DNA from 3 places in the Streptomyces sp. NPDC021622 genome. Region 1 is predicted to be linked to each of the others. Evidence: riboswitches for the same ligand, from Rfam matches in the RefSeq annotation. Region 1 holds a riboswitch; each other region holds the start of a gene.
The links. Region 1 has a riboswitch for cobalamin ahead of AB0G47_RS04105 (cobalamin biosynthesis protein). Riboswitches for the same ligand answer to the same signal wherever they lie in the genome.
Positions count from the first base shown of each region.

Region 2: it holds a riboswitch for cobalamin, as region 1 does, so the genes downstream of both, AB0G47_RS09770 (ABC transporter substrate-binding protein) here and AB0G47_RS04105 (cobalamin biosynthesis protein) in region 1, are expected to answer to the same signal.
Region 3: it holds a riboswitch for cobalamin, as region 1 does, so the genes downstream of both, AB0G47_RS17130 (CbtB-domain containing protein) here and AB0G47_RS04105 (cobalamin biosynthesis protein) in region 1, are expected to answer to the same signal.

Region 1 is NZ_JBFACK010000001.1:908,320-911,517, reverse strand. It holds gene AB0G47_RS04115 (inorganic phosphate transporter) at 1-836, shown strand, start outside; gene AB0G47_RS04110 (hypothetical protein) at 849-1,085, shown strand; cobalamin riboswitch at 1,204-1,355, shown strand; gene AB0G47_RS04105 (cobalamin biosynthesis protein) at 1,478-2,533, shown strand; gene AB0G47_RS04100 (cobyric acid synthase) at 2,530-3,198, shown strand, end outside.
Region 2 is NZ_JBFACK010000003.1:510,346-513,543, reverse strand. It holds gene AB0G47_RS09780 (amino acid permease) at 1-999, shown strand, start outside; gene AB0G47_RS09775 (M67 family metallopeptidase) at 1,089-1,511, shown strand; cobalamin riboswitch at 1,484-1,632, shown strand; gene AB0G47_RS09770 (ABC transporter substrate-binding protein) at 1,676-2,635, shown strand; gene AB0G47_RS09765 (iron ABC transporter permease) at 2,770-3,198, shown strand, end outside.
Region 3 is NZ_JBFACK010000007.1:363,210-366,407, forward strand. It holds gene AB0G47_RS17120 (SgcJ/EcaC family oxidoreductase) at 1-120, shown strand, start outside; gene AB0G47_RS17125 (CbtA family protein) at 241-1,053, opposite strand; gene AB0G47_RS17130 (CbtB-domain containing protein) at 1,068-1,295, opposite strand; cobalamin riboswitch at 1,335-1,477, opposite strand; gene AB0G47_RS17135 (histidine phosphatase family protein) at 1,613-2,185, shown strand; gene AB0G47_RS17140 (hypothetical protein) at 2,482-3,039, shown strand; gene AB0G47_RS17145 (hypothetical protein) at 2,994-3,198, opposite strand, start outside.

The sequences.
Region 1 (3,198 bases):
TGGCGGGTCTCGCCGCGATGGCGGCCACGCGCCTGACGTACCGGATCGGCCGCAACACCGACACCAAGGCCACCGCCAAGGGCTACCGCGCGGGCCAGATCGCCTCCGCCGGCCTCGTCTCGCTGGCGCACGGCACGAACGACGCGCAGAAGACCATGGGCATCATCACGCTCGCCCTGGTCACCGGCGGCGTCCTCAACCCCGGCGCGAACCCCCCGATGTGGGTCGTCGTCTCGGCCGGTGTGGCCATCGCGCTCGGCACCTACCTGGGCGGCTGGCGCATCATCCGCACCATGGGCAAGGGCCTCACCGACCTCCAGCCGCAGCAGGGCTTCGCCGCCCAGACCAGCGCCGCGACGGTCATCCTCGCCTCGTCGAACATCGGCTTCTCGCTCTCCACCACGCAGTCCTGCTCCGGCGCCGTGATGGGCGCGGGCCTGGGCCGTAAGGGCGGTGTGGTCCGCTGGTCCACGGCGACCCGGATGTTCGTCGCCTGGGGTCTGACGCTCCCGGCCGCCGGCCTGGTCGGCGCGGGCGCCGAGTTCCTCACCAAGCAGGGCCCCTGGGGCATCGCGGCGACCGCGGCGCTCCTGGTCGGCGGCTCGGCCGTCATCTGGGTGCTCTCGCGGCGCAACGCCGTCGACCACACGAACGTCGCGGACGACGAGATCGGCGGCTCCGACGCGGAGCCCGCGGGCGTCGTGACCACCGCGATCGCCGCCGTCACGCCGCCGCCCACCGGCGCCGCCGCGACGGCCGCCGACGACGACCACGTCAAGGCCACCATCCCGGCCCCGACCGGCCCTGTGGCGGATCCCGCCCGCGCCACGGTGTAAGGACAGATCAGCATGGACATCGACTGGGCAGCTCTCGGCTCCGTCTTCGGAGTCAGCCTCGCGGTGACGGTGGCCCTGGTGGGCCTGTTCACCCTCGGCATCGTCGGCCTCTCCAAGCACGAGGCGGCCACCTCCGGCGCCACTTCCGCCGCGGGCGGCAACGCGGTGGCGGCGCGCGCGGGCGCGTACCTGTGCTTCGCGCTGTGCACGGCCGCGGTGGCATACGGGATCTATCTGATCGTCGCCTGACGGCCTGAGTCCGTCGCCCGACGACGGAGTTCAAGGTGGGGTGCGGGACGCTTCGGCGCCTTGCGCCCCACCTTCGTATGTGGGCCTTGGCACACTCTCCCGTCGCAGGTCAAAGGCGAGTTGACGGGCGTTCGCGGGCGTGGTGGACTGCCGGAGCCATTACGGCGGCAGAAGAGGAAGCCGGTGCGAATCCGGCGCGGTCCCGCCACTGTCACCGGGGAGACGACTCCCCGTGAGCCAGGAACTCTCGCCCGCCGATCACGTCGAACCAGGGCGCGGACACCCTGAGTGAGGACATATCGCCATGCGCGGCCGCCCGTTGCCGGTTCCTGTGCCCCCGCCCGTCCAGGCCGGGCCCGTCGCTCCCCTTCCCGTAACGGTCGGCTGAACCCATGTGTGCCGATCGCGACTTCGCGTACGGCGCCGCCGCCGGGCTCCTCGGTGACCTGCTTCTCGGTGATCCTCGCCGCGGGCATCCGGTCGCCGCGTTCGGGCGTGCGGCGGGTGCCGTCGAGCGTGTCCTGTGGCGGGATCACCGCGGGTGGGGTGCGCTGCATGCCGTGGTGTGCGCCGGCGGGGCGGCGGGTGCCGCCGCCCTTGCCTCTTCTTTTGTACGTCGTCACTCGCGCGCCGGATCGGTCGCGCTGACCGCCGCGGCGACCTGGGCCGTGGTCGGCGGGACCTCGCTCGGGCGTGAGGCGCGGGCCATCGGCGGGGTGCTCGCCGCGGGGGACATCGAGGTGGCCCGGGAGCGGCTGCCGCATCTGTGCGGGCGGGATCCGCAGGCGCTGGATGCCGATGGCATCGCGCGGGCCGTCGTCGAGTCCGTCGCCGAGAACACGTCCGACGCCGTCGTGGGGGCGCTGGTGTGGGGGGCGTTGGCGGGCGTTCCGGGGCTTGTCGGGTTTCGGGCCGTGAACACGTTGGACGCGATGGTGGGGCACAAGTCCGCGAGGTACCTCCGGTACGGGTGGGCGTCTGCTCGGCTCGATGACGTCCTGGGGTGGCCGGGGGCTCGGCTTACCGCCCTGCTTGCGGCTGCTGCGGGGGATTCGCCCTCCGGGGCGCTGCGGGCCTGGCGTGACGATGCCGCCAAGCATCCGAGTCCCAATGCGGGGCCTGTGGAGGCGGCCTTTGCGGGGGCGTTGGGGGTGCGGCTCGGGGGGACGCTCTCGTACGGGGGGCGGGTTGAGCATCGGCCCGTTCTGAACGGGGGTGGGCGGGACGTTGCCGTGGCTGACATCGAGCGGGCTGTGCGGCTGTCTCGGCGGGTTGGTCTGCTGGCGCTGGGGGTTGCCATTGCCGCCCGTCGGAAGCGGGGACCGGCGGCTGGGGCTGTGCCCACCCTTCCCCAAGCTCTCGGCTTCGCTCGAGCAGGGGAGACCCCACTCGCCCTGCGGAACGCCTGCCCACAGCAAGGGCAGCACGAGCTGGGAGGACGCTCATGAGTGGTGGGCTGCTTGTTGCCGGGACCACCTCCGATGCCGGGAAGAGTGTTGTCACCGCCGGGATTTGTCGGTGGCTTGCCCGCAAGGGCGTGTCCGTCGCGCCGTTCAAGGCGCAGAACATGTCGCTCAACTCCTTCGTCACGCGCGAAGGCGCCGAGATCGGGCGGGCGCAGGCCATGCAGGCGCAGGCCGCCCGGGTCGAGCCGAGCGCGTTGATGAATCCCGTGCTGCTCAAGCCGGGCAGCGACCGCAGCAGTCAGGTGGTGCTCATGGGGAAGCCCGTGGGCGAGATGAGTGCGCGTGGCTATCACGGCGGGCGCCAGGAGGCGTTGCTTTCCACCGTCGTGGGATGTCTTGAGGAACTTCGGGGCAGCTATGACGCCGTGATCTGCGAAGGCGCGGGCAGTCCCGCCGAGATCAATCTGCGGCGTACGGACATCGTGAACATGGGGATCGCGCGGGCCGCCCGCTTCCCCGTCGTCGTCGTCGGCGACATCGACCGCGGTGGCGTCTTCGCCTCCTTCTTCGGCACGACCGCGCTGCTCGGCGCCGAGGACCAGAAACTGGTCGCCGGGTACCTCGTCAACAAGTTCCGGGGTGATGTGTCGCTGCTCGAACCCGGGCTCGACATGCTGCAAGGACTCACCGGGCGGCGCACGTTCGGC
Region 2 (3,198 bases), on a different contig from region 1:
GGCGCCAACCTGATCTCCGTGAAGCTCTTCGGTGAGCTCGAGTTCTGGTTCTCGATGGTCAAGGTCACCGCGATCATCGGCATGATCCTCATCTGCGCCGGCATCCTCACCATCGGCTTCTCCGACGCCGGTGACACCGCGTCCGTGAGCCACCTGTGGGACCAGGGCGGGTTCTTCCCCAACGGCATCGGCTCCACGCTGATGACACTGCAGATCGTGATGTTCGCCTTCCTCGCCGTCGAGCTGGTCGGCGTCACCGCGGGCGAGTCCAAGGACCCCGAGAAGACCCTGCCCAAGGCGATCAACACCGTGCCGTGGCGCATCGCCGTCTTCTACGTCGGCGCGCTCATCATGATCCTCTCGGTCGTGCCGTGGACGTCCTTCAAGCCGGGCGTCTCGCCGTTCGTGAAGGCCTTCGAGGAGATGGGTCTGGGCGTCGGCGCCGCCATCGTCAACTTCGTCGTCCTGACGGCCGCGCTCTCCTCCTGCAACTCCGGCATGTACTCCACCGGCCGCATGCTGCGTGACCTGGCGCTCAACGGCCAGGGCCCGAAGTTCTTCACCAAGCTCACGAAGAACGGCCTGCCGCTGGTCGGCACCACCTTCTCCGCGGCCCTGATGCTGGTCGGCGTCTGGATCAACTACCAGTGGCCGGGCGAGGCGTTCAACTACGTCGTCTCCTTCGCCACCATCTCCGGCATGTGGGCCTGGATCATGATCCTGGTCTGCCAGATCAAGTACCGCCGCAAGGCCGACCGCGGCGAGCTGCCGCAGTCCACCTTCCGGGCTCCGGGCGCGCCGTACACGAGCTGGTTCGCCCTGCTCTTCATCGGCATGGTCATCGTGATGATGGGCGTCGACAAGGACGCGCGCATCTCGCTCTACGCGGCCCCGGTGTGGGCGCTCATCCTGGGCGTCGGCTACCTGGTCATGCAGAAGCGCAACGCGCAGCCGACGGGCGGCGGCGACGCCGAGCCGCAGGACGCGATCAAGTCCTGACTCCCGTCTGATCCCTGCTGATCCCAGCATGTGGGCCGATCCGTACCATCCCTCGGTACGGATCGGCCCCTCTGCTTATCCTGGCTCCCATGCTGACCCTGACCCAGGCCCTCCACGACCAGATCGTCGCGCACGCGCGCCAGGACCACCCCGACGAGGCGTGCGGCGTGGTCGCGGGTCCCGCGGGCACCGGCCGCCCCGAGCGCTTCATCCCGATGCTGAACGCGGCCCGCTCGCCCACGTTCTACGAGTTCGACTCGGGCGATCTGCTCAAGCTGTACCGCGAGATGGACGACCGCGACGAGGAGCCGGTGATCGTCTACCACTCGCACACGGCGACCGAGGCGTACCCCTCGCGCACCGACATCACGTACGCGAACGAGCCCGGCGCGCACTACGTCCTGGTCTCCACGGCGGACACCGACGGCGCGGGCGACTTCCAGTTCCGCTCCTACCGGATCGTCGACGGCGAGGTCACCGAGGAAGAGGTAAAGGTCGTCCAGGCATACTGAGCCTCACCTTTGAGGCGGCAGGACCCAGGAAGCCGGTGCGAATCCGGCACGGTCCCGCCACTGTGACCCCACCCTTCGCGGGTGGGGCAGTCAGGAACTGACCTGCCGCCTTCTCCCACGGATACAGGGGACGCGGAATCCCCTGGAGGAGGCACAGCCCAGCCATGTCCCGCCCCCTGCGCGCACTCATAGCCGCCGCCCTGCTCGCCCCGCTCGCCGCGTGCACGAGCTCCGCGGAGCCCGATTCCGCGCCGGGGGCGAAGGCCGCCGGGTTCCCGTACACCGTCACCAACTGCGGCGTGAAGACGACGTACGATGCGCCCCCGAAGCGCGCCGTGACGATGAACCAGCACACGACGGAAGTGATGCTGGAGCTCGGCCTTGCGGACCGCATGGCGGGCACCGCCTTCCTGGACGACAAGGTCCTTCCGTCGTACGAGAAGGCCTACGCGTCCGTCCCGGTCCTGGCCAAGGAGTACCCCTCCTACGAGAAGCTGCTCGCCGCCAACCCCGACTTCGTGTACGGCGGTTACCCCAGCGCCTTCCTCGCGGGCGAGGGCCGCAGCCGCGCGGCGCTCGCGAAGTCCGGCATCAGGACCCGCCTCGACGTGGAGGGCTGCGCGAAGCGCCCGGTGACCATGGAGGACGTCTTCCGGGAGGTCCGCGAGGTCGGCTCCACCTTCGGGGTACGGGCACGGGCGGACCGCTGGGTGAGCGGCGCCGAGCGCCAACTGGCCGAAACCGAGAAGCAGTTGAAGGACAGGAAGCCGCTCCCGGTCTTCGTGTACGACAGCGGCGACAAGACGGCCTTCACGGCGGGCGGCCGCGGCATCGGGAACGACATCATCAAGCGCGCGGGCGGCCGCAACGTCTTCGCCGACCTGGACAAGTCCTTCGGCGACGCGTCCTGGGAGTCGGTGGTGGACAGCAGCCCCGAGGTGATCCTGATCCTCGACTACGGCGGCACGACGGTCGCCCAGAAGAAGCGCCGCCTCCTGGAGGACCCGGTGCTCGCCGACGTCCCTGCCATCAAGAACAAGCGGTTCGCGGTGCTGCCGCTGTCGGATGTGGTGACGGGGGTAAGGGCCCCGGCGGCGGTAGGGAAGCTGGCATCGCAGCTGTGAAAATCTCAGCCCGTCCGGCGTTTGAGGACGAACTCGGCGAAGCCGGTGACTCTCCGGTCAGCACACGGCCGGCGAAGCCGGAACATTCGGGAAGGGGCGGGATCGGGGAAAGAAGGCCGCCCTACGCAGCCGTGATCGCCGGGCTCCTCGTGGCCCTCGCCGCAGCGGCAACCGCAGGCCTCGCCCTCGGCTCGGTCAAGATCCCCGTGACCGACGTCCTGGAGATCCTCACGGGCAGGGCGGAACCCTCCCCCTTCCGCACGATCGTGCTGGACGCCCGCCTCCCCAGGGTCCTGCTCGGCGCAGCCGTCGGCGCGGGCCTCGCCGTCATAGGCACGGTCCTCCAGGCCCTGGTCCGCAACCCCCTCGCGGACCCCTTCCTCCTGGGAGTCTCCTCCGGCGCGTCGGCCGGCGCGGTCGCCGCCATCGTCCTCGGCAGCGCCTTCGGCATCGGCGCGGGCCTGTCCATCACAGTCACCATCCCCGCCGCGTCCTTCGCGGGGGCACTCCTCTCCCTGCTCCTCGTCTACACCCTGGCCAGAAGCGCCGGCGGCGGCTTCGCC
Region 3 (3,198 bases), on a different contig from region 1:
GTCCGCCAGGCCGACGGCACATGGCGCATCGCCGCCTTCCAGAACACCAAGCGCCAGCGCGTCATGGAACGCATCTCATTCCTGTTCTCCCCGGACACCAAGCCCGCGGCCGAGAAGTGAGCCCCCCAAGACATGACGACGGCGCCGGTGACCGGTGCGAGCGCGGGGACCACCGCGGTTCACCAAGCCCCGCCGACCCCAAAGAGGGTGGCGGGGCCGGTACTTCGGGCTGCGTGCGCGTCAGGCGACGGCTGGTGTCGGCTGCTCGGCCTCGGTCTTGGCGTCGGCCGCCCGAGGGGCGAGGAGACGCTGTGCCAGGGCTCCGAAGAGGATGCCGAAGACCGCCCACAGCACGGCCTGGATCGCCAGTGAAGCGACTCGGAACTCCCACAACAGGGCTGCGGGGAACCCGGCCTTGACCGCGTCGTCGTTCGCGGGCAGGAACACGAACGCGACAGCGACCACGGCGATGAACCCCGCCCCGGCGGCAAGCGTCGCGTTCCAGTTGCCCAGACGCGGTGCCAGTCGCCGCCCGATGATGACGGCGGCGATGCCGAGCAGCACGCTGAGCAGGATCATCAGGAAGAACAGTGTGGTTCTCTTCGAGATGGTGTCCGGGTTGCCCACCGCGGGTGGGGTCGCCGGGTACTTCAGGAACGGCACGAGGTAGACGGTGGTGAAGGCGGCGGCGGCCGTGAGCGCGGCGGTCGCCCGTGGGCTGAACCGGCCGACGCGGCCCAGCGCGAAGGAGAACGCCAGGGACGCGATGCCGCCCAGAGCGACCCCGTACACCAGAACACCCGTGGCCAGACCGGCGGTCGACTGCACCGACCGGCTGACCGCTTCTTCCTCCTCGGCGGCTTCCTCCTCGTGCGCGGCGCCACCGTGCCCCGCGTGGGGCGCTTCCTGGGCGGCCTGGGCCTCCTCCACGGCGATCGAGCCGTCGACGGGCGGCTCACCGATCGCGTAGGCCACACCGAAGGCGAAGAGTCCGGCGATCAGGCCCGCGAGCATGCCACGGACCAGCAGATTTCTCACAGTTGAGGCGTGCACGTACTTGTCGCCTCTCAGTGGCACGGGAAGCCGAGCAGATGACGACCGTCGTGGACCCACTCGTGCACGTCGGTGCCGGCGAACACAGAGGTGACGCCCTGCTCGGCACCCACGAAGTACAGCGCGATCAGCGCCAGGAGCCCCACGAACAACGCCCAGGGCAGGACAGCCCGTACGGGCAGAGCAGCCGGTGCAGGAGCGGGAGTGGCGGAAACGGCAGCATTGACGACAGCATCGGCCATGATGAAACCTCCTTGGGGAACACGCGTCCCATACGGTGGTGCAGGACGACGGTCCACGGGTCTGACTCACCGCGGCGTCACCCTCGAAGGGTTCCGCTGCGGCTCACAGTGGCGCGACCGTGCCGGACTTGCACCGGACTTCCGTCTCGCCGTCGTCACGTTCTGTTGAATGTTCGCCGTGACCGTACCGCGTGCCGTACCTCCGGCCAAGGGCGTGAGTCCTGTATCACGCCGATACGCCCCCAACACGCCGACACGCCCCCGCAGATAGGGTTGCCGCGGGTCAACGGCCATGTGAAGGCCCTGCGGAGGAATCGATGACCGTACGTCTCACGCTGATATCTCCCGCGACGAGTGAAGCTCTGAAGGAGGTCCGCTTCGACGACGACAGTCCTCTCGACCCGGCGGGAATCGCACGCGCCGAGGCGGCCGCCGGCTCACTCCCCCCGGCCGTTGCCACCTACACCTCACCGTCCCCGCGCTGCCGCGGGACCGCCCACGCACTCGGCCTTGCCCCCGCCGAACCTCTCGCCGCCCTCGCTGCCTGCGACATGGGCCGCTGGCGAGGACGGACGCTGGACTCCGTGGCAGGCGCCGAAGCGGAAGCCGTCGCTCTCTGGCTGGACGATCCAACTGCCGCACCCCACGGCGGCGAATCACTGCGCGAGGTACGCCACCGCATCGCGGCCTGGCTCGATACGTTGGGCAGCCAGGCCGGGCACATCGTCGCCGTAGCCGAGCCGGACGCGATCCGTGCCGCCCTCGTCCACGCCCTGTCGGCACCCGACCAGGCATTCTGGCGACTGGACGTCCGCCCGCTCACCGCCACCCGGCTCAGCGGCCGCACCGGGCGATGGAACCTCCTCAGCGGTCACGCCCTGGCACCGTAGGGAAGTTCCGCCCCACTGGGCCGTGGTCAGATCACGACACCTGCCCACAGCTGTGGCGCGGAGCCTCACCGAAGATCCTCGCCACAGGAGAACCCCCGGAAGACAGGGCGAACGGACGCCCGACGGACTGGATGCGCCACCTGAAAACGCCACGTCGCGCCACCCCTTCCACCACGTAGAGATATCTACCAGCATGAACATGGCGAACCGGGCCAGAGCACCGGACGTCGGGATTTTTGCGGTCTGCCGAGGGGGTCAGATCTGGCACCACGACATCAGCCTCACGAAGGAGAGCCATGAGAAGTCACGCGCGACAAGCAGTTGAGTGGCTCGCCGCCGCCGCGACGGACCCCCGGGCATGCAAGCGGGCATGGCACGCAGAGAACGGGACCGCAGTACTGGCATCCGGACGGTTCTGGGATGTGCTGAGCGTGCCGGAGGAGCTGGGCCTTTTCACCCTCGACGTCCTGTTGCGCACCCCGCTGCAGGAACCCGGCCCCACACTTGCGGACTTCGCCGCGCACCGGGTGGGCTTCTTCCTGCCCCCGGATCCCGAAAGTCGCTGGGTCGGCTCCGGCATCCGTTACGCGGGCAAGGGCGCGTGGATTGCCGCACCGGCTCCCCATCGGGCAACCGGCTCTCTGCGATGGCTTGTCCCTCCCGACGGCTGCGGCACCCTGTTTGCCCCAACCGCCGTGGAACTGGCGCTCCATCAGGCCACCGGGATACTCGCCACCCTGCTCGAACCGGTCGCACCCCACGACCGCGGCCGTACGACCGCCGGCAGCGCGACCCGTCGCGGCCGTCGCTACCCGCGCGGAACCAGCGCACTGGACGGCAGCAGGTCGGAGTGACCGCCTACGTCGGTGCGGGGTGGGGTGACGAGGGCGGCCCACTGAGCATCGTCCCAGCCAGGCACCATCCGCCCCTTGGCCCACCACTCAGCCACCAAGGTGGAGTAGATCGGCGGGTTCATCCCGTACGCATCGGCGAGTTCGGCGTAGGGCGGATCG